Regions from separate parts of the Devosia sp. Root105 genome, predicted to be linked through region 1. Evidence: predicted binding sites of a transcription regulator. Region 1 holds the regulator's gene; each other region holds the start of a gene.
What was found. Region 1 encodes LexA, which represses DNA repair genes until DNA is damaged. Its sites were predicted from a motif close to TGTTCNNNNTGTGTTCNG; they were not measured.
Positions count from the first base shown of each region.

Region 2: radA (DNA repair protein RadA) is a predicted target of LexA. The motif match lies at 3,090-3,107, and genes of this name have one in related genera.
Region 3: rmuC (DNA recombination protein RmuC) is a predicted target of LexA. The motif match lies at 2,606-2,623, and genes of this name have one in related genera.

Region 1 is NZ_LMCR01000016.1:97,651-104,522, forward strand. It holds gene ASC68_RS16475 (hypothetical protein) at 1-520, shown strand, start outside; gene ASC68_RS16480 (winged helix-turn-helix domain-containing protein) at 525-3,305, shown strand; gene lexA (transcriptional repressor LexA) at 3,455-4,177, shown strand; gene ASC68_RS16490 (2-dehydro-3-deoxygalactonokinase) at 4,448-5,353, shown strand; gene ASC68_RS16495 (2-dehydro-3-deoxy-6-phosphogalactonate aldolase) at 5,357-5,968, shown strand; gene ASC68_RS16500 (SMP-30/gluconolactonase/LRE family protein) at 5,965-6,837, shown strand; gene ASC68_RS16505 (beta-galactosidase) at 6,845-6,872, shown strand, end outside.
Region 2 is NZ_LMCR01000012.1:787,091-793,962, forward strand. It holds gene ASC68_RS12470 (S41 family peptidase) at 1-272, opposite strand, end outside; gene ASC68_RS12475 (hypothetical protein) at 292-633, shown strand; gene ASC68_RS12480 (enolase C-terminal domain-like protein) at 814-2,028, opposite strand; gene ASC68_RS12485 (2'-5' RNA ligase family protein) at 2,231-2,845, shown strand; gene radA (DNA repair protein RadA) at 3,159-4,547, shown strand; gene ASC68_RS12495 (CvpA family protein) at 4,672-5,322, shown strand; gene purF (amidophosphoribosyltransferase) at 5,415-6,872, shown strand, end outside.
Region 3 is NZ_LMCR01000019.1:611,874-618,745, forward strand. It holds gene ASC68_RS25430 (hypothetical protein) at 1-154, shown strand, start outside; gene truA (tRNA pseudouridine(38-40) synthase TruA) at 162-899, opposite strand; gene fmt (methionyl-tRNA formyltransferase) at 916-1,836, opposite strand; gene def (peptide deformylase) at 1,980-2,501, opposite strand; gene rmuC (DNA recombination protein RmuC) at 2,652-3,830, shown strand; gene ASC68_RS25455 (dienelactone hydrolase family protein) at 3,926-4,807, shown strand; gene ASC68_RS25460 (bifunctional diguanylate cyclase/phosphodiesterase) at 5,381-6,872, opposite strand, start outside.

The DNA.
Region 1 (6,872 bases):
CGACAACCTCATCGCCAACTGTCACGCCATTGCGCTGGCCTGTGCTCCCATCGCCATCTGGACCGATGACGAACAGGCCGCCCGCTCCTATGCGTTCGAGCTGATGGAGGAAGCTGGCGGCGACGGGCTCAACTACTGGCGCAACTGGGGCCGCCGCCTGCTCCGGGCCATCGATCTCCGCTTTAATCCCGATGAGGTCAACGAGGAGCCGCTCGAGGTCGACAACCTCGATGCGATCGAAGCCGACCACCTGGCAACGGTAGACGGCCGCGCCATTTCCGAACTGGCGCTGCGCCGTGTCGCCGAAGGCACCGTCGGCTGGACCAAACCCGAGGTGCTGCGCACCCAGGCAAGCACGGCCATCTGGTTCGACCCCGCGGCCGCCCGGCGCCTTCTTGCAGAGGCCCGCGCTACCGCCCTCGAGCAAGGCGCAATCGCCTGGGTGAAGCGCATCGACGAGACGGCGGCGCTGCACAGCGGCCGTTTCCTGCCCCCGCACCACCCTACCCTCGGCCCCTGACCCGATGAATGGCCCGCCAAATGAGCTGAAGCTGCGCTCGCCGGATGCCGCCGGGGCGTCCGAAGACCAGTTACTGCATTTTGGTGGCTTCAGCGTCGACGCCTCCCGCCACCTGCTGTTCGAGGACGACAAGCCGGTGCGTCTGGGCAGCCGCGCCATGGCCATTCTTCTCGCACTGCTGGAGCGACCCGGCGCCCTCGTCACCAAGGAGGAGCTGGTCCGGGTGGCGTGGCCCGAGACCTTCGTCGAGGAGGTGAACCTGCGCGTGCACCTCGCCGCCATTCGACGTGCGCTGCACGATTCCTCCACCAGGCCGGTTTACATCGCCAACGTTTCGGGCCGCGGCTATCGCTTTATCGCGCCGGTCGGCGGCAGAACGCCGGTTGCTCGCGCTGCCGACGGCCCACCCGCAACACTGCCAGGTAGCCTGGTCCAGTTGATCGGCCGTGACGAGGCGCTGCGCGCCGTTGCCGACATGGTCACGGCGCGCCGGCTGGTGAGCGTCGTGGGCCCGGGCGGCATCGGCAAGAGTTCGCTCGCTGCCGTGGCGGCGCAGCGGCTGGCCGGTCGCTTCGCCGACGGGGGCGCCTATGTCGACCTCTCCACGCTGACCGGCGGGCGCAGGGTCGAGCCGGAGTTGCTGCGGGCGCTCGCAGCGGGCAGCGGGGACCGGCCGGTGGATGTTCACAAACTGCTGCTGATCGACAGCTGTGACGCGCTGATCGAGGACGCCGCCATCGCGATCGAAGCCGTGCTGCGCCTGCTGCCGCGCCTCCACGTCCTCGCCACCAGCAGCGAGCCGCTGCGAGCTGCCGGAGAGCACGTCTATCGCCTGGCGCCGCTCGACCTGCCGGAACGCGACGATATCGGGCTGGACGAGGCCATGACCCACGCCGCGGTGCGCATGCTGATCGAGCGCGTCCAGGCCGGCAACGAAACCCTGCGCGGCAGCGACCGCGACGTCCGGCACCTCGTGGCCATCAGCCGCAAACTCGACGGCTTGCCGCTCGCCATCGATATGGCCGCCGCTCGTATCCAGGTGTTCGGGCTGCAGGAAGTGCGCACCCAACTCGAGCGCGGTATCGAGTTTCTGTCCGATGGCCGCCGCACCGTTGCGCCGCGCCACCGTTCGATGCGCGGGCTCTATGAGCTCAACCATGGCGCGCTCTCCGGCGACGAACGCATCGTGCTGCGGCGGCTGTCGATCTTCGCCGGCGCGTTCGACCTGGCTGATGCCTCTGCCGTGACCACCGACGGCGACCTCGATGATCGGCGCGTCATCGCCGCGCTGGGCGGCCTCGTGGCAAAGTCGCAGGTGCTCACCGCTCGGGGTGGACATGCAGTGCGATACCGTCTCTCCCGCCCCTTGCGCGCCTACGCCGCCGAACGGCTCGCCGCGTCAGAGGATTTGCCTCGGACGGCACGGCGTCATGCCGACCTCGCCCTGTCGCATGTCATCAATGCCCTCGAGGCGTGGCAGAAGCTGTCACGTGCCGAGTGGCTGGAACGGCATGGCGACCTGGTCGAGGAGGTCCGCGAGGCACTCGACCGGTGCCTTTCGCCGCATGGCGACCTGGACGCCGGCGCCCTCCTCGCGGCCCATGCGAGCCCCCTGCTGCTGCGGGGTGGCCACTATGACGAGATGCGTAGCCGCGCCGTGACAGCTCTACGGGCCGGAGCGCTTCTGCCAGCCAAACTGCGGTTCCGGCTGCATCTGCAACTGGCGACGCTGACGGAAGATCGCGCCGGTCCGCTGCGCATCGAAGGCCGGCACTTGCTCGAGGCGGCCCGCCTTGGCCGCACCATGGCCGCCGCATGGGCCGATGCGGAACTTCTGCTGGTCCGCTCGGCCCTGGCGCTGCGCACCGGTCACCTCCAGCGCTCCGCCGGGCTGTCGCAGGCGGCTCTTGCCAATGCCCGCGCTGCCGGACGTCGCGATCTGGCGCAAACCGCGGACCGGTTGCAGGCTGAGGCGCTGCACTATGCCGGCGACCATGCCGCCTCGGCCCGCCTCGCCAACGCCATGATCGCTGGCCCCGACTGGCAATTGCCGGCGCCGCTCGCCATTCTGACCTCCCCGCCGAGGGGCGCCCTGCGCGTCCTGGAGGCGCGCCGGCTGTGGCTGCTGGGCAAGCCCGACCAATCCCGCCACCTGCTGTTCGAGGCGCTGAACTTCGCGGCCGAGCAAGGTCCCTGGGCCCTCTGCGAAGCGATTGGCCTGGGCGCCTGCCCTTTGCTGCTGTGGTACGGCGAGGATGACCGAGCCGTTGGCTACATCACGCAACTGGAGCGCGCGGCCGAGCATGCCGGGCTGCCGCTCTGGACCTCATGGGCCGATCTCTACCGCAAGGTGATGATCCACATCGCCGTCCGCGAAGGCCGTCGCAGCGAAAGCGCCATCCTGTTGCAGCCGGCGAGCTTCCTGCAGGCCGAGACCTGGGTGACGCTCACCGGCTCGCTGCGCGGGCTGAAGCTCTCCCCCGAACACAGCAGCGGCTGGTGCCGACCCGAGATCCTGCGGGCCTTCGCCCTCGCGAGGGTCGCCGATGGCGATATCGAGGCCGGCACGCGGCTGCTGCGGGAGGCCATCGATCTCGCTCGAACCCAGGGAGCGCTCGCCTGGGAACTGAGGGCCACGATGAGCCTCGCACGCCTGTGGTCGAGGGACCGGCGGACTGCCGCCTACGAGCTCCTTGCCGGCACTCACCACGCCTTCACCGAAGGCAAGGCTACCTCGGACCTCCTTGCCGCCACGGCCCTCCTCCGCCGCCTCGCCAATGGGTGACAGCAGCGGCGTTCCTGGACCCGACACCTGCTCATTCCGCTCGCTGCGCCCCCAATCGTAACGCAATATTCACCGCTCGATTGCAGAACATAACTGGAACACGTATAACACGTTCAGTCTTTGTTCCGATTCTGCTCACGGAGCCGCCCATGCTTACGCGCAAGCAACACGAACTGCTGATGTTCATCCACGAGCGGATGAAAGAGTCCGGCATCCCACCCTCGTTCGACGAGATGAAGGACGCGCTCGACCTGAGGAGCAAGTCCGGCATCCATCGGTTGATCACCGCGCTGGAAGAGCGTGGCTTCATCCGGCGCCTGCCCAACCGGGCCCGCGCGCTCGAGGTGATCAAGCTGCCGGATTCGATGAACCCCTCGCTCGGTGGTCGCAAGGCCCGCTTCGAGCCCTCGGTCATCGAGGGTAACCTCGGCAAGGTGTCGGCGCCTCCGGCCCGCCCCTCGGCACCGGTGGTCAATGCCGACTCCTATCGGGCGGTGACGATCCCGGTAATGGGCCGCATCGCGGCAGGCACGCCGATCGAAGCGATCCAGACCCACAGCCACTCCATCATGGTGCCGCCTGAAATGCTGGGGCCTGGTGAGCACTATGCACTGGAAGTCCGCGGCGATTCGATGATCGACGCCGGCATCTTCGATGGCGACACCGTGCTGATCAAGAAGCAGGACGCGGCCTCGACCGGCGAGATCGTGGTCGCCCTCGTCGATGACGAGGAAGCGACGCTGAAGCGGCTTCGCCGCCGCGGCAACTCCGTTGCGCTCGAAGCGGCCAACCCGGCCTACGAGACCCGCATCTTCCCGCCTGACCGGGTGAAGGTGCAGGGCCGGCTGGTTGGCCTCTTGCGCAAATACTGACCTCCAGACCCACCGCCAATCGGGTCCTTGGGCCGGCAGCCTTGCCGGCCCTTTTTCTTATGAAACCGAACCTCCCCGCCGATATTTGCACTAGGGCCGGGCCGGCAAAGACGTTACGGTCCGCGCCGCCAAGGGAGGCTTCAGGCATCCTCGGGCAGCGCCTCCATGCAAATGGCCGTCGCGATCGTACCAGGAGAGTGGACAACCTTCCCGATCGCGCTTTAGCGGCATGGCGGTGCGCAGCAAACGTGCAGCGCCAGGGAGAAGGTTTTGGCAGCAGAGGTCGAATGGGTCGCCGTTGATTGGGGCACTTCCAATCTGCGCGCATGGGGCATCGACGCCGCCGGCGAGATCGCCTTCGCGCGCTCGTCGCCGGATGGCATGGGTCGCCTCAGCCGCGAACAATACCCCGATGTGCTGACCTCGCTGCTCAGCGGTGTCGCCGAGGATGTCGAAGACGTGCTGATCTGCGGCATGGCCGGCGCCCGCCAGGGCTGGATCGAGGCCCCCTATCTCGACGCGCCGGCCGAGCTTGGTCGCCTCGTTCAAGGCGCGGTGGCGCCCGACATGCCCGGTCCGCTCAACCCCCGCATTCTTCCCGGCGTCTGCCTGCGTGATGTCGGCGCCGAGGACGTGATGCGCGGCGAGGAAACCCAGTTGCTGGGCCTGTCATCGTTGCTCCCGGGCTTCTCCGGTCTGGCGGTGATGCCCGGCACCCACAGCAAATGGGCGCTCCTCTCTGGCACCAGGCTCGAGCGCTTCTCGAGCGCCATGACCGGCGAGATCTTCGAACTGCTGCGCACCCACTCGGTGCTGCGTCACTCGCTGGGTGGCGAACTCGAAGGCGAAGATCGGGAGCGCGGCTTCGAAGCAGGCCTCGATCAGGGGCTGGAACGTCCCGAACGGCTGACTGCCACGCTGTTCAAGGTTCGCGCCGGTTCGCTCCTCTCGGGACGCAGCGCACCATGGTGCGCCGGTTTCCTGTCGGGTCTGCTCATCGGCGCTGAAATCGGCGGCCAGCGCGATTGGATCGGCGCAGCCGAGATCCCCTTGGTCGGCAGCGTCGGCCTTTGCGGGCTCTACCAGATGGCCTTCGCCCGGCTGGGCGCCAGCACCCGCATCATCGACGCCACCGACGCCACCCTCGCTGGCCTCAAGGCTGCAAGACAGGCATAGACCATGACCCACCGACACATCATCGCGATCCTTCGCGGCATCACCCCTCCTGAAACCCTCGAAGTCTGCGACGCCCTGGTGCTCGCCGGCATCACCATGATCGAGGTGCCGCTGAACTCGCCGGAGGCGCTGCGCTCCATCGAGGATGCCGCCAAGGTGTTCGAGGGCCGGGCGCTGATCGGCGCCGGCACCGTGCTGAGCCGCGCCGACGTCGATGCCGTTGCTGATGCCGGCGGCCAGTTCGTCGTCTCCCCCGACACCAATCCCTCGGTGATCGGCGCCACCATCGAGCGCGGCATGACCTCGTATCCGGGCGTCTTCTCGCCCACCGACGCCTTCACCGCCATCCGCTCGGGCGCCACGGGCCTCAAGTTCTTTCCGGCCGAAGTGCTGGGCCCCAAGGGCATCAAGGCGATGAAGGCCGTACTGCCATCCGACATTCCGCTTTACGCCGTCGGGGGCGCCAATCCCGATAATTTCACCGAGTACTTCGCCGCCGGCTGCGCCGGCTTCGGTCTCGGCACCTACATTTTCAAGCCCGGCATGTCCGCCGCGGATGTGGCATTGCGCGCCACCGCGGCCGTCGCTGCCTATGACCAGGGAAAACCGCGATGAACACCAAGGCCGAGCTCTTTGTCGATAGCCGCTGCGAGCTGGGCGAAGGCCCGTTCTGGCACCCGCTGCTCGAGCGCCTGTTCTGGTTCGATATCCTCAACCAGACCATGCTGAGCGCCGGAACCGATGGCCACATCGTCGACCGCATCACCTTCAAGGACACCGTCAGCGCCGGCGCGGTGATCGACAAGCAGAGCCTTGCAATCGCCCAGTCGGGCGCCCTGCTCCGCTACGACTTCCTGACCGACACGACCTCGGTGATCGCCGAGATCGACGGCGACGTTCCGACCAACCGCACCAATGACAGCCGCGTCGACCGCACCGGTGGCTTCTGGATCGGCACCATGGGCCGCAAAGCCGAAGCGGGTGTCGGCGGCGTCTACCAGTACCGTGCCGGGCAGACCACCAAGGTGATCGAGAACATCCGCATCCCCAACTCGATCTGCTTTTCGCCCGACGGCCGCACCGCCTACTTCACGGACGCCGGCAAGATGATCGTCAAATGCGCCACCGACCCGGAGACCGGCCTGCCGGCCGGGCCGTGGGAAGACTTCTTCACCATGGACGGCCCTGGCGGCGCCGATGGCTCGGTGGTCGACTCCGAGGGCTATCTGTGGAATGCCCGCTGGGGCGGCGGCAAGGTCATCCGCATCTCGCCCGACGGCAAGCTCGACAAGGTGGTCGAGGTGCCCGGCGTCAGCCAGGTGAGCTGCCCGGCCTTTGGCGGCAGCGACCTCAAGACCCTCTACATCACCACGGCGCGCGAACACATGACGCCCGCAGAGATCGAACGCGAGCCGCATGCGGGCAGCGTTTTCGCCGTGGCGCTCGACGTGCCCGGCATCGCCGAACCCTTCCTCAAGCTCTGAGTTTCACGTGTCTTTTCCCGCTGTCGGCGTCTGCT
Region 2 (6,872 bases), on a different contig from region 1:
GGGAGCAGCAGCCACTGCCGACCCGCAAGGAAGTTGCCGCCACCGTTCCGCCTGAGGTCGACGATGAGCCGTCGCGCCGGCTGTTGCTTGAGGGTGTCGAACAGCCCGAGGGCATTGGCCTCGAGCCCGCCATAGGAACGAAACTGCACGTAGACCGCATCCCGTTCGGCCACATGCGAGAACCAGAACTGTTCGTCCATACGTTGCATCGAGAGCGGAGCGTGCTCGGCGGTCAGCAGCGGCTCGTCGCCTGGGCCCGGGGTGACAGCCACCTCGGTTCCGGCGGTATCGATGAAGCGAAAACCGCGGTGGGATGCCCAGAGCCGAGAGCACCTCGGGCTCCCGCATAAGCTCGACGCTCTGCGCCAGCACATAGCCGGCGTTCTCGCCCTGCGGAATGAGCTGTTGCAACCGACCCTGGACATCCGCCACCGGTTGCTCGCCGATCGCCACCAGCTGAGTGCCGATCAACGTGCGGTGGGCAGCCGTGGCGCGAACCACCGCAAGTTGATCACCGAACCAGCAGAACTCGACCGGAAATTTCGGCCGAGGCGGCGCGGCGACGAAGGTGTGGCCGTCCCCGATGCTGGCCGCGATGCCGCGCAAGGCAACGACCGCCGCGGCATCGGATAGCGAGGGCAGCCGAGCAGACAGCTCGGCCACCTTCGCCTCGAACGCCGCCTGCGAGATGAGATGAAACGGCTGTCGATGCCGGGTGACGATCCCTTCGGCCAAATGAGCCAGGTCGGCCTGCCAGTCATTGGGGCTTTCGATGGTCCGCCTCCCTCAATCGAGTCCGCCCGCCGGCCCTCGCTACGGCCGGACGATGCCGCCATCGCGGCGGCGGTCTTCGGCCATGTAGTGCGACTTCGCCGCCTTGTCCGGATCGAGCAGCGCTTCGGCCTTCTTCACGTCGATATCGATGCCAAGCCCGGGCTGCTCGTTGCCGTAGAGGTAGCCGCCCTCGAGCACGGCGTGGCCGGGGAACAGTTCGTACTCCTCGGGCTTGAAGTGGTTCTCCTCCTGGATGCCGAAGGCGGTGGAGGCGAGATCGACATGCATCGCCGCCATCTGGTTCACCGGGTCGTTGTCGCCACCTTCCTGCCAGGCGGTCTGCACGCCGAACCATTCGCACAGCGTCGCGATCTTGCGCGCCTGGGTGATGCCGCCGCCCTTCGAGATACGGACGCGGACGAAATCGACCAGCCGCTCGGTGATCAGCGGCAGATATTCGTGCGGGTTGACGAACAGCTCGCCCATCGCCTGCGGCGTGGCGCATTGCTGACGCACCTGGCGGTACCAGCCGACCTGTTCGGGCGAGAGCAGATCCTCGAGGAAGTAGAGCCGATAGGGCTCGAGGAGCTTGGCCAGCTGCACGGCATTGGTCGGCGCCAGGTGCTCGTGCACGTCGTGGGTAAATTTCGGTCCCCAGCCGAGCTTGTCACGCAGGTGCGCGAACATCTCGGGGATGGCCTGCAGGTAGGCGTCGTCGTCAAAGGCCTTGTCCTGCGGCCAGTGATCTTTCGGCCCGCGGGCATTGGCGCGATCGAGGAAACCGCCGCCGCCGTAATTGCCCAGCTGGCAGCGGATGACCGTGTAGCCCTCCTCCCAGTAGCGGCGGACATCGTCCTCGAGCTCGGTGAGCGAGTCGCCCTGGGCGTGGGCGTAAGCGGCGACAGCGCTGCGGGTCTTGCCGCCGAGCAACTGGTAGACCGGCATGCCGGCTTCCTTGCCCTTAATATCCCACAACGCCATGTCGATGCCGGCCTGGGCGGTGTTGCCGATGGCCTCGTTGCGCCAGTAGCTCTGGGTATAGACGGACTGCCAGATGTCCTCGATGCGGCTGACATCGCGACCGATCAGCAGTGGCGTGACGTTCTCGATCGCCGCCTCTACCACCTTGGCGCGGTAGTGGTCGGAGGCCGATCCGATGCCGTAGAGGCCGGGCTGGTCGGTCAGAACCTTGACGAACAGCCAGGTGCCGTCGGCGCGCGTGCGGATCGTCTCGATCCCGGTGATCTTGGTCATCTCTTCCCTATGTCTGCTTGTTCCGGCCGCTGGTCGGGCCGTTCGGAGTCGCGAGGAGGTGAGCTTCGCAACCGGCGGCGGCGGAGGCAAGTTGGGCGAAGGTCGAGCGCACCGCTTCGGTGCAATTTGTTCTCTTTTTGTTCTTGACTCCCGCTCAGCCTCACTGGTTCCTTGTGTGTCCCTAAGCCGGAGGACCGATGAGATGACCGATCTGCCACAGCTGTCGATGTTCGCTGAGGACACGCGGCCACTCAAGTCGATCAGGGTGCCGCCACGGCAGGGGCGCGACCCGGTCTTCTTCGCCGTGCTGGTCGGTGGCGGGATCCGCCCGGCATTGCAGGAGATCGTCGACGAGCAGCGGCGCCTCTACGGCATCACGGCGGCGCTGTTGCCGGCAACGACGCTCCATATCTCGCTGGTCGGCGTCGGCTTCTACCAGGAACTGAGCGGCAGCGACCTCGCGGTGGCGATGGCGACCGGTGAGGCGATCGGCTTTCAGCCATTCGATATCGCCCTCACCCGGCTCGCCAGCTTCCGCCGCAAGGTGGGCTCGCCACCATTGGTGCTACGTCCGGGTTCGGACACGCCGCTGGTGGAGCTTGCCCGGCTGCTGCGCTGGGGCATGCTGGAGCGCGGCTTCGAGGTGCGCTCGGCCGCCAGCGAGGCGTTCCACCTGACGCTCTGCTACGACCGGGTGCACGCGCCCGAGGTGGTGCTGGAGCGGCCGCCGACATTGCGGGTGGACGGGTTCGCGCTGGTCCGCAGTTTTTATGGGCAGGGACGGTATGAGGTGATCGGGGAGTGGCCACGGCGGTGAAGGCACGGACGCTCCACCAGCCCATCTCCTCGTTGGCGCCGATGGGAGGCACAGGGCCTCCGCTCCCACCGCGTGTCATGCCAGCGAAAGCTGGGACCCATCCATCAGCTGGCGCGAGCCGCGAGTTGGGTCCCAGCTTTCGCTGGGATGACAGCCGGTGAGATGGCAAGGTCGGGCCCACCATGGGCCCCTTGGAATTCTCCCCCGCAAAGGGGAGACGAGACCGGTGACTGCGGCCGTTGGTTGTTCACTCTTCGTTCTTGCCTTTGCCCCCATAGTCGGCTACCTGTCGTCGACTCCTCCGGGGCATCTCATGGCGCGTACCAAAACCTCCTATGTCTGCCAGGCCTGTGGCGCCCTGACCACCAAGTGGCAGGGGCGGTGCGAGGCGTGCGGCGAGTGGAACACCATCGTCGAGGAGATCGTCGATTCGGGCGTCGGCGCCGGGCCGAAATCGGCAATCGCCGGCGGCCGGCCGATCGAGCTGCTGCCGCTGGCCGGTGAAACCGAGACGGCGGCGCGGGTCGAGACCGGCATCGGCGAGCTCGATCGGGTGACCGGCGGCGGCTTCGTCATGGGCTCGGCGGTGCTGATCGGTGGCGATCCGGGCATCGGCAAATCCACCCTGTTGCTGCAGGCGGCGGCCGCGCTGGCCGAACGCGGCCGGCGCATCGTCTATGTCTCCGGCGAAGAAGCGGTGGCGCAGATCCGGCTCCGGGCGCAGCGGCTGGAGCTGGGCGATCGTCCCGTGCTGCTGGCGTCTGAAACCAATGTCGAGATCATCCTCGCCACGCTGCAGAACGGCCCGCCGCCGGACCTGGTGATCATCGATTCGATCCAGACGCTGTGGACCGATCGGGTCGAGAGCGCCCCGGGCACCGTCACCCAGGTGCGCACCTCGGCGCAGGCGCTGACCCGCTTCGCCAAGAAATCCGGCGCCGCCGTGGTGCTGGTCGGACACGTCACCAAGGATGGGCAGATTGCCGGGCCGCGCGTCGTCGAACACCTGGTCGACGCGGTGCTGTATTTCGAGGGCGACTCCAGCCACACCTTCCGCATTCTGCGCGGCGTGAAGAATCGCTATGGCGCCACCGACGAAATCGGCGTCTTCGAGATGTCGACACTGGGCCTGCGCGAAGTGGCCAACCCCTCGGCATTGTTCCTCGACCAGCGCGACAAGGACGCGGCGGGGTCTGCCGTGTTCGCCGGCATGGAAGGCACACGCCCGATGCTGTGCGAAGTGCAGGCGCTGGTCTCGCCCTCGCCGCTCGGCACGCCGCGCCGCGCGGTGATCGGCTGGGATTCGTCGCGGCTGTCGATGGTACTGGCGGTGCTGGAGACGCGCTGCGGGGTGCGGATCGGCGCCAACGACATCTATCTCAACGTCGCGGGCGGGCTGAAAATCAACGAGCCGGCGGCCGACCTGGCGGTGGCGGCGGCGCTGATCTCGTCACTGACCGGCTCGCCGCTCCCCTCGTCCAATGTCTATTTCGGCGAGATCTCGCTGGCCGGCGGCGTACGCCCGGTGGCCCATGCGGCGCAGCGCCTGCGCGAGGCGCAGAAGCTCGGTTTCCTGGGCGCGGTAACCGGTCGGCTGGGCAAGGGCGACGTGCCCAACGGCATCGCCGTGGGCGAGTATGCCGAGCTCGCCGAGCTCATCGGACGCATCGCGGCCCGTGGTCAGCGGCAGGCGGCAGAGTAGCGCTTTGGCCACGCCTTCTGCTTTCCGTGAACATCGGCCATGCACCTCATCCTCCGTGCTTGGCTTTGCCACGATTAATGGTTACACGGGACCCTGAAGCGGGTCCCAGGGGCGGATTTTCTCTATGTTGACTGCATTTGACGTCGGCATCGGCGTTCTCGTCCTGATTTCGGCGATCCTGGCTACGGCCCGTGGATTCACGCGTGAAATCCTGTCGTTAGCGACCTGGGCGGGCTCCGCGGCGATTGCCGCCTATGCCTATTTCAACCACAAAGAGATCGCGCGCGGCTATATCGCCGAGCCGATCGTGGCCGACATCGTGACGGTGCTCGGCACCTTCATCGTGGCGCTGATCATCCTCCACCTGATCACCATGCGGATCGCCGATTTCGTTGTCGACAGCCGCGTCGGGCCGCTCGACCGCACGTTGGGGTTCATCTTCGGCGTCGCCCGTGGCGTGCTGATTGCGGTGATCGTGGTGATCTTCGGGCTGTGGCTGATGCCCTCGAACCTGCCCTCCTGGGCGGCCGAGTCGCGCTCGCTGCCGATCCTTCGCAATTTCGGCGACAGCCTGATCGCGCTGTTGCCGCCTGATCTCGAGAAGCAGGTCACCGACATCCTGCAGCGTGGCGCCGGTGGCGGCACGGGCGAGGATGCGTCGCCTGACGACGTGCCGACGCCGGATGCCGACGTGCCCAACGAAGAAGGCACCGACCAGCTCGAGAACGACGCGCCGCTGGAGCCGCCGGCCGAGGGGGCCGCGCCCAACGCCTGATGAAATTCGGGTGAGCGCATTGCATATTTGTGAACGGGGCCGCATCTGCGGTCCCGTCTTGTTTGGCCCGACCTGAACCCTGGAGGTGCCCGATGACCCAGAACGCCAAACCGATCGCGGAATGGGACCATGATACGCTGCGCGAGGAGTGCGGCGTGTTCGGCATCCTCGGCCACCCCGAGGCCGCAACCCTCACCGCGCTCGGCCTGCACGCGCTGCAACACCGCGGACAGGAAGCGGCGGGCATCGTCAGCTTCGACGGCAAACAGTTCCATTCGGAACGCCAGCTCGGCCTCGTCGGCGATCACTTCACCGACCCGGCGACCGTCGGACGGCTGCCCGGCCATCTCGCCATGGGCCATGTCCGCTACTCGACCACCGGCGAGACGATCCTGCGTAACGTGCAGCCGCTGTTCGCCGAGCTGGAAGTCGGTGGCATCGCCATCGCCCATAACGGCAACTTCACCAACGGCCTGACGCTCAGGAAGCAACTGATCTCACAGGGCGCCATCTGCCAGTCGACCTCGGACACCGAGGTGGTGCTGCACCTGATCGCCCGCTCCAAGAAAATCGCCTCCTCGGATCGCTTCATCGATGCCCTGATGCATCTCGAGGGCGCGTTCGCGCTGGTGGCGATGACCCGCACCAAGCTGATCGGCGCACGCGATGCCAACGGCATCCGCCCGCTGGTGCTGGGTGACCTCGACGGCAAGCCGATCTTTGCGTCGGAGACCTGTGCGCTCGACATTATCGGCGCCAAGTTCGTGCGCGATGTCGAGAACGGCGAAGTGGTGATCTGCGAGACCCAGCCGGATGGCACCATCACCATCGACTCGGTGAAGCCGTTCGCCCCCCGCCCCGAGCGCATCTGCCTGTTCGAGTATGTCTACTTCGCCCGTCCGGACTCGATCGTCGCCGGCCGCCCGGTCTATTCGGCGCGCAAGCGCATGGGCATCAACCTCGCCAAGGAAGCGCCGGTCGAAGCCGACGTCGTGGTGCCGGTGCCCGATGGCGGCACGCCAGCGGCGATCGGCTATGCGCAGGCAAGCGGCATCCCGTTCGAGCTCGGCATCATCCGCAACCACTATGTGGGCCGCACCTTCATCGAGCCAACCCAGTCGATCCGCGCCTTTGGCGTGAAGCTGAAGCACTCGGCCAACCGGGCCGAGATCGAAGGCAAGCGCGTCGTGCTGATCGATGATTCCATCGTGCGCGGCACCACCTCGGTGAAGATCGTGCAGATGATCCGCGAAGCCGGCGCGCGCGAGGTGCATATCCGCGTCGCCTCGCCGATGATCTTTTACTCCGACTATTACGGCATCGACACGCCGGATCCCGAGAACCTGCTCGCCAACCAGCACCCCGACCTCGAGTCGATGTGCCGGTTCATCGGCGCGGATTCCCTGGCGTTCCTCTCGATCGACGGGCTCTACGACGCGGTCGGCGGAGTGAAGCGCAACCCGCTCAGCCCGCAGTTCACCGACCACCATTTCACCGGCGACTATCCGACCAAGCTCACCGACCTCAATGGCCGCAGCAAGAACGATCCC
Region 3 (6,872 bases), on a different contig from region 1:
CCTGACGCTGACGCCCTGGCAGATCGCCTCATTCCTCGTGGTGCAACTGATCAGCGGCGTGATTGCACTGTTCGTGGTGAGCGCGGTGTTCCCGCTGTCGCCGGAGCAGTTGGCCGAACTGACGGCCGGCGCTGGAGCGGCTACGGCCCCCTGAAGCGCTGTCAGTAATCCACCTTGGTGAGGTAGAGCCCGTCGGGCGGGGCGAGCGGGCCGCAGCGGGCGCGATCGCGCGCATCGAGGGCAGCGCGGAAATCGCTTGGGCGCCATTTGCCGTCGCCCACCAGCTTCAGTGAGCCGACCATCGAGCGCACCTGCGAATGGAGGAAGCTCCGCGCCTTGGCGGTGACGATGATCATCTCGGCCTGCCGCGACACGGTGAAGATGTCGAGAGTGCGATCGGGCGACTTGGCCTGGCACTCGGCGGCGCGGAAGGTGGTGAAGTCGTGCTTGCCGAGGATCAGCTGCGCCGCCCTGTGCATCGCATCGGCATCGAGAGGCACCGGCACGTGCCAGACGCGGCCAGCATCGAGGCCGGGCCGGGCACGTCGGTTGAGGATGCGGTATTCGTAGTGCCGGGCGATGGCCGAGAAGCGGGCCTCGAAGCTTTCATCGACGCGATCGGCAGTGAGAATGGCCACCGGGTGCGGCTTGGTGTGATAGTTCAGCGCCTCGCGCACCTTGAATGGATCCCAGTCGCGCTCGAGGTCGAAATGCACCACCTGGCCGAGGGCATGCACGCCCGCATCGGTGCGACCGGCGGCCTGGGTGACGACGCTTTCACCGGAAAAGCGCTCGATCGCCTCCTCGAGCAGCTGCTGCACGGAGAGATCGCCCGCCTGCCGCTGCCAGCCGCAGAAGGGGCGGCCGTCGTATTCGATCGAGAGACGGTAGCGGGGCATCGCTAGAAAGGCCCCCTCACGATGCCCGCTCCGGCAACGCCCCTGCCCCACGCAGGAACGTCGCGGCGTCCATGGCGCCCTTACCTTCGCGCTGCACCATGGTGAGGCGGACGGCGCCGGCGCCGCAGGCGATGGTGAGGTCGGGAAGGATGGTGCCCGGGGCGCCCTCTGCGGCGACCAGCGTCGAGCGCAGCGCCTTGATGCGGGTGGGCGTGCCGTTAAGGCTCAGCTCGAACCAGGCGCCGGGGAATGGCGAGAGGCCGCGGATCAGGTTGTGCACCTCGCTCGCGGGCTTCGTCCAATCGATGCGGGCCTCGGCCTTGTCGATCTTACTGGCGTAGGTAACGCCCGCTTCCGGCTGTGGGGTGAAATGCAGGCTGCCACGGTCGAGCGCGGCGAGCGCCCGGCCCATCAGGTCGGCGCCGACCAGCATCATCCGGTCGTGCAGCTCGCCCGAGGTCATGTCGGGACCGATGGGCATTTCCTCGATCAGGCCGACGGCGCCGGTATCGAGGCCCTCGTCCATCTGCATCACCATGATGCCGGTGCGCGCGTCGCCCGCCATGACCGCCCGCTGGATCGGCGCGGCGCCGCGCCAGCGCGGCAGCAGCGAGCCATGGAGGTTGAGGCAGCCGAGCCGCGGGGCCTCGAGGATTGGCTTGGGCAGGATCAGGCCATAGGCGACGACCACCCCCACATCAGCATCGAGCGAGGCAAACACCTCCTGCTCGGGCGCCTGCTTCAGCGAGCGCGGGGTGAACACCGGGATGCCGAAGCCCTCGGCCGCCTCATGCACCGGCGACTTACGCTCAGCCTGGCCGCGGCCGGCGGGTTTTGGCGCACGCGTATAGACGGCGACCACCTCGTGGCCGGTCGAGACGATCTCGGTGAGGGTGGGCACGGCGAATTCCGGCGTGCCCATGAAGATGATTTTCATACGACCTCTCAGTCGGGATTTCGGGAGGCGCCGATGTTGGTGGTCGCCCCCTCCACCAGCTTCGCTGGTCCCCACGCGGTGAAGGCCTGAGGCCTTCATCCGCCTCCCCCGCTACGCAGGGGAGGACCACCGAGAGTCCGAGCTCAGCCCGCCTTCTTGGCGAGGCGCTCGGCCTTCTGGAACTTCTTCAGCACGCGGTCGCGCTTCAGCCGGCTCAGATAGTCGATGTAGAGCACGCCATCGAGGTGATCGAGCTCGTGCTGGACGCAGACCGCCAGGCGATCCTTGGCGTCGAGCTCCACTTCCTTGCCGTCGAGATCGGTGTAGCGGACGGTGACCTCAGCCGGACGCTCGACATCATAGTAGAGCTCGGGGATGGAGAGGCAGCCTTCCTCGGTGGTGACGGTCTCGTCGGAGTATTTGAGAATCTCGGGGTTGATCATGACCAGCGGCGCGGCCGGCTCGTCTTCCTTGGCGAGGTCCATGACGACGATACGTTTCAGCTCGCCGATCTGCGGCGCGGCGAGGCCAATGCCCGGCGCGTCGTACATGGTCTCGAGCATGTCCTTGGCGAGCTGCTTGATGCCATCGTCGATCTTCTCGATCGGCTCTGCAATGGCGCGCAGGCGCTCGTCGGGCAGGATCAGGATGGGGCGCTTGGCCATGAACGTTCAGTCCTTCATCGGGGGTTGCCGCTGAATATGGTATTTCCCCGGCGCCGGTCAACGGCCAGCCGGTTTACGCTCTGTTTACGCCAATTGCGGCGCCGAAGAACAATGCAGGAACAACGGCGTCGAATCGTGTAAGCTGAGGCGATGGATCGAGTGCTTTTCGTCATCGCCGACTTCCCCGTCACGCTTGAGATCGCCGCCTATGCGGCTGTGGGAGTCGTCGCGGCCCTCTTGGTGGCGCTGCTCGTCGTAGTGGTGCGCCAGTCGCGCGCCCGGGCGGAAGAGGCAGAGCAGCGCGCCGAAGAGGCAGCCGCGGCGCAGCTCAAGGCGCAGGAGACCGAACGCTACATCGCCGACATGGTTCGCGTGCAGTCGGAGATGACCGGCCGGATGCAGACGATGAGCGAGATTTTTGGCTCGCGCACCTCCGACCTGGCACGGCTGGTGAACGAACGGCTCGACAGCCAGGGCCAGCGCATCGGCGCGGTCATGCAGGAGAGCAACGTCAAGACCAACGAGAGCTTGGCGAAGCTCCAGGAACGGCTGGCGGTGATCGACCGGGCGCAATCCAACATCACCCAGCTCAGCCAGAATGTGGTGTCGCTGCAGTCGATCCTCGCCAACAAGCAGACGCGCGGCGCGTTCGGCCAGGGCCGGATGGAAGCGATCATCGGCGATGGGCTGGCGCAGAACGCCTATGCGTTCCAGGCGACGCTGTCGAACGGCAGCCGCCCCGATGCGCTGGTCTATATGCCGAACGGGGCGCCGTCGCTGGTGATCGACGCCAAGTTCCCGCTGGAGAGCTGGCAGGGCTTTTCAGGTGCCGGTGACGGCGAGGACCCGCGTTTCGCGGCCAGCCGGTTCCGCAACGACATGGGCGTCCATATCAAGGCGATCTCGGAAAAATACCTGATCGCCGGGGAGACCGCTGACACGGCCTTCCTGTTCGTGCCGTCGGAATCGATCTTTGCGGACCTGCACGAACATTTCGAGGATGTGGTGCAGCGTGCGCTGAAGGCGCGCATCGTCATCGTTTCGCCGTCAATCCTGATGCTGTCCATCCAGGTGGTGCAGGCGCTGCTGCGCGACGTGAAGATGCGCGAAGAGGCCTATCGCATCCAGACCGAGGTGCGGGCGCTATTGACCGATGTCGGCCGGCTGGACGAGCGGGTGCGCAAGCTCCAGACCCACTTCACCCAGGCCGCCGGGGATATCGGCGACATCGTCACCTCGTCCTCAAAGATCGTGAAGCGCGGCGAGCGGATCGAGGCGATGGAGTTCGATGAAGCCCGGCCGGAGCCGCAGCGGCTCGCCGGCGAATAGCCTGCTCACATCGCCTCACAAGCGTGCGAGCGTCATCCCCAAGTCCGGTTGCACGCCTTAGCCTCCCCCGCGTCAAAACGCAGGAGGACGGCGAAATGGACGAGAGGGATACACCCCAGATCTCGCAGGAGATGATCAATCTCTTCGACGACTACACCCACCTGAGCCTCGACCGCCGTAAGTTCATGGACAATCTCGCTAAGCTCGCAGGCTCGATGAGCGCGGCGACGGTGGCAGCGGCGCTGATGGCATCAAACGCCAAGGCGCAGGGTCTGGTGCCGGAGGACGATGCGCGGCTGGTTGCCGAGGACGTGACCTATCCGGGCGCGAAAGGCGAGATGCGCGGCTACCTCGCCTACCCTGCCGAGGGCGGACCGTTCGGAGCGGTGATCGTGGTGCACGAGAATCGCGGGCTCAATGCGCACACCAGGGACGTGGCGCGGCGCGTGGCGCTCGAGGGCTTCGTGGCGCTGGCGCCCGACTTCCTCTCCGACCTCGGCGGCACGCCCGCCGACGAGGAGGCGGCGCGGCCGATGTTCCAGCAGTTGCCGGCGGCAGACGTGGCGGCCAATGGTGTCGCTACCATCGCCTGGCTGAAGACCCATGCGAAGGTCAACGGCAAGGTCGGCGCCATGGGCTTCTGCTGGGGCGGCGGGACGGTCAATAACCTCGCGACAGTGGCGCCCGACCTCCTCGCGGCGGTGCCCTACTATGGCGGGCAGCCGGATGCCGCGGCGGTGCCCAACATCAAGGCCAAGGTGATGGCGCACTATGGCGGGCTCGATGAGCGGATCAACGCCGGCATCCCCGCCTTCGAGGCAGCGCTGAAGGCCGCCGGGATCGACCACCAGATCTTCATCTACGAGGGCGCCAACCACGCCTTCAACAACGACACCTCGGCCGCGCGCTACAGCAAGGAAGCGTCCGACCTGGCCTGGTCGCGAACGATCGGGCTGTTCCGCGAGGTGCTCGCCTGAGCGCAGCCGGAGAGCGCGGGGACGGAGGTGCGCCCCTGCGCCACAAGAAAGCTCGGAGAGCGCCTTCTCCCACGTGGGAGAAGGCAGCCGGCCGTTACTTCCGCCAGCGCAGCGGATCGTCGATCGGCCGAGGCGATGGTGGCAGGCCGATATCGCGCCGGAGGCTGTCGGGGAGTTGCGGCTCACGGCGCAGTTTTCCCGAGCGGATCCAGGATAGCAGCCAGTTTCGCCAGCCGGGGCGACGGGCAACGTCGCGGCTGGAAGCGGGGGCAGTGGTCTCAGATTCTGTCATAGCCAAGCAGGCGCGTGGCGCCTGTCTCCTTGTTACGAGGGGAAGGCGCCAGCGAATGAAAAAGGCCCTCGGCCCGGCGATATCCGCCGGAGCCTGGGCCTTTGCCATCGTAGCGATGTGGTTAGAGGTGCGCCGGCAAGCGGCGGCTAAGCCCTATCGTCGGCGCATCACAAAACTCGCAGACATGGTCCATACCTCCATCGACCGCGGCACTGAGCGCCACGGACAACATGGAAGCTAGGCGGCCTGTCCGCTCGACGCAAGGCCGCCGCCGCGCGGAGCTAGCCGGCCAGTGCCTGCAGGGGCGGCGGCAGGATGCTGTCGAGCAGCTTGGTCCTGCCCTCGGTAAGCGCAGCGAAGGTCCGGATGTCTTCCGGGCGGCTCAGCAGATAGCCCTGCGCCGTCTGGCAGACCTCGCTCTTGAGGAACGCCAGCTCCTCGGCCCGTTCGACGCCTTCGGCGACAACCGGAACGTTCAAGCCGCTGCCCAGACCCAGTACCGCCCGCACGATGGCGGCCGACTGGTCATTGTTGTCGACGGCGCGGATGAAGGACTGATCGACCTTGATCTTACTGAACGGGAAAGCGCGGAGGTTCGCCAGCGACGAGTAGCCGGTGCCGAAATCGTCCATGGCGATGCGGACGCCGAGCGCCCGGATCTGCCTGAGCGTCGTTACGGCCCGCATCATGTCGCGGATCAGCGCCGTTTCGGTGATCTCCACCTCGAGCCGGGCCGGCGACAGGCCGGTGCTGATCAGCACCTCGTGCACGGTCTGCGCGAAGGTGGGCGAATGCACCTGCACTGCCGAGACGTTCACCGCCACCGAAAGCGGCGACTTCCAGCGCGCCGCTTCGCTGGCGGCGGCACGCAGCACCCACTCGCCGATCTGCAGGATCAGCCCGCTCTCCTCGGCCACCGGCACGAACACCGACGGTGGAATCTCGCCGCGTTCCGGATGCTTCCAGCGGACCAGCGCCTCGAAGCCGGTGACTTCGCCCGACTGGATATCGACCTGCGGCTGATAGACGAGGCGCAACTGATTGCGCGACACGGCGTGGCGCAGGTCATGCTCGAGCATGCGGCGGTCCCGCACTTCGGCGCCCATGGCGTTCTCGAAGAAGCGGTAGATGCCGCGCCCATCCTGCTTGGCGCGATAGAGCGCCGTGTCGGCATGAGTCATCAGCTGCTCGGCGGTATCGGCGTTATCAGGGAACAGTGCGATGCCGATCGACGCGGAGATCAGTGCACCGCCGGCCGATTGCTCGTTGTTGCGGCGGAAGCCGTCGAGGATCTGCTCGGCGATGCGACCGGCGCGGGCCGGCGTGCCGATATCCCCAAGCAGCACTGCAAACTCGTCGCCGCCCAGGCGCGCGGCGTCACCGACACCCTCGATGGCGCCGAGCAGCGCCTGGCCGACGCGCTGCAGCAAGGCATCGCCGGCGGCGTGCCCGAACAGGTCGTTGACCTCCTTGAAGCGATCGAGATCGAGGCAGAGCACGGCGAAGCTCTGCTCGTGACGCCGCGCGTGGCTGATCTCGTCCTCAAGCTTGCGCGAAAAGCTCACCCGGTTGGGGAGGCCCGTCAACGCATCATGGTGGGCGAGGAAGCGGATATGCTGCTCGGCCTGCTTGCGGGCCGAGAGATCGCGGATGGCGATGGCCTGGTGTGGCTGGCCGGCGAAATCCACCTGGCGCAGGATGACTTCGGCAGGCACCGCGCCGAAGCCGGTCTTCAGGTCGGTCTCGACCGCGATGTTGGGTCGCTCGAGCAGC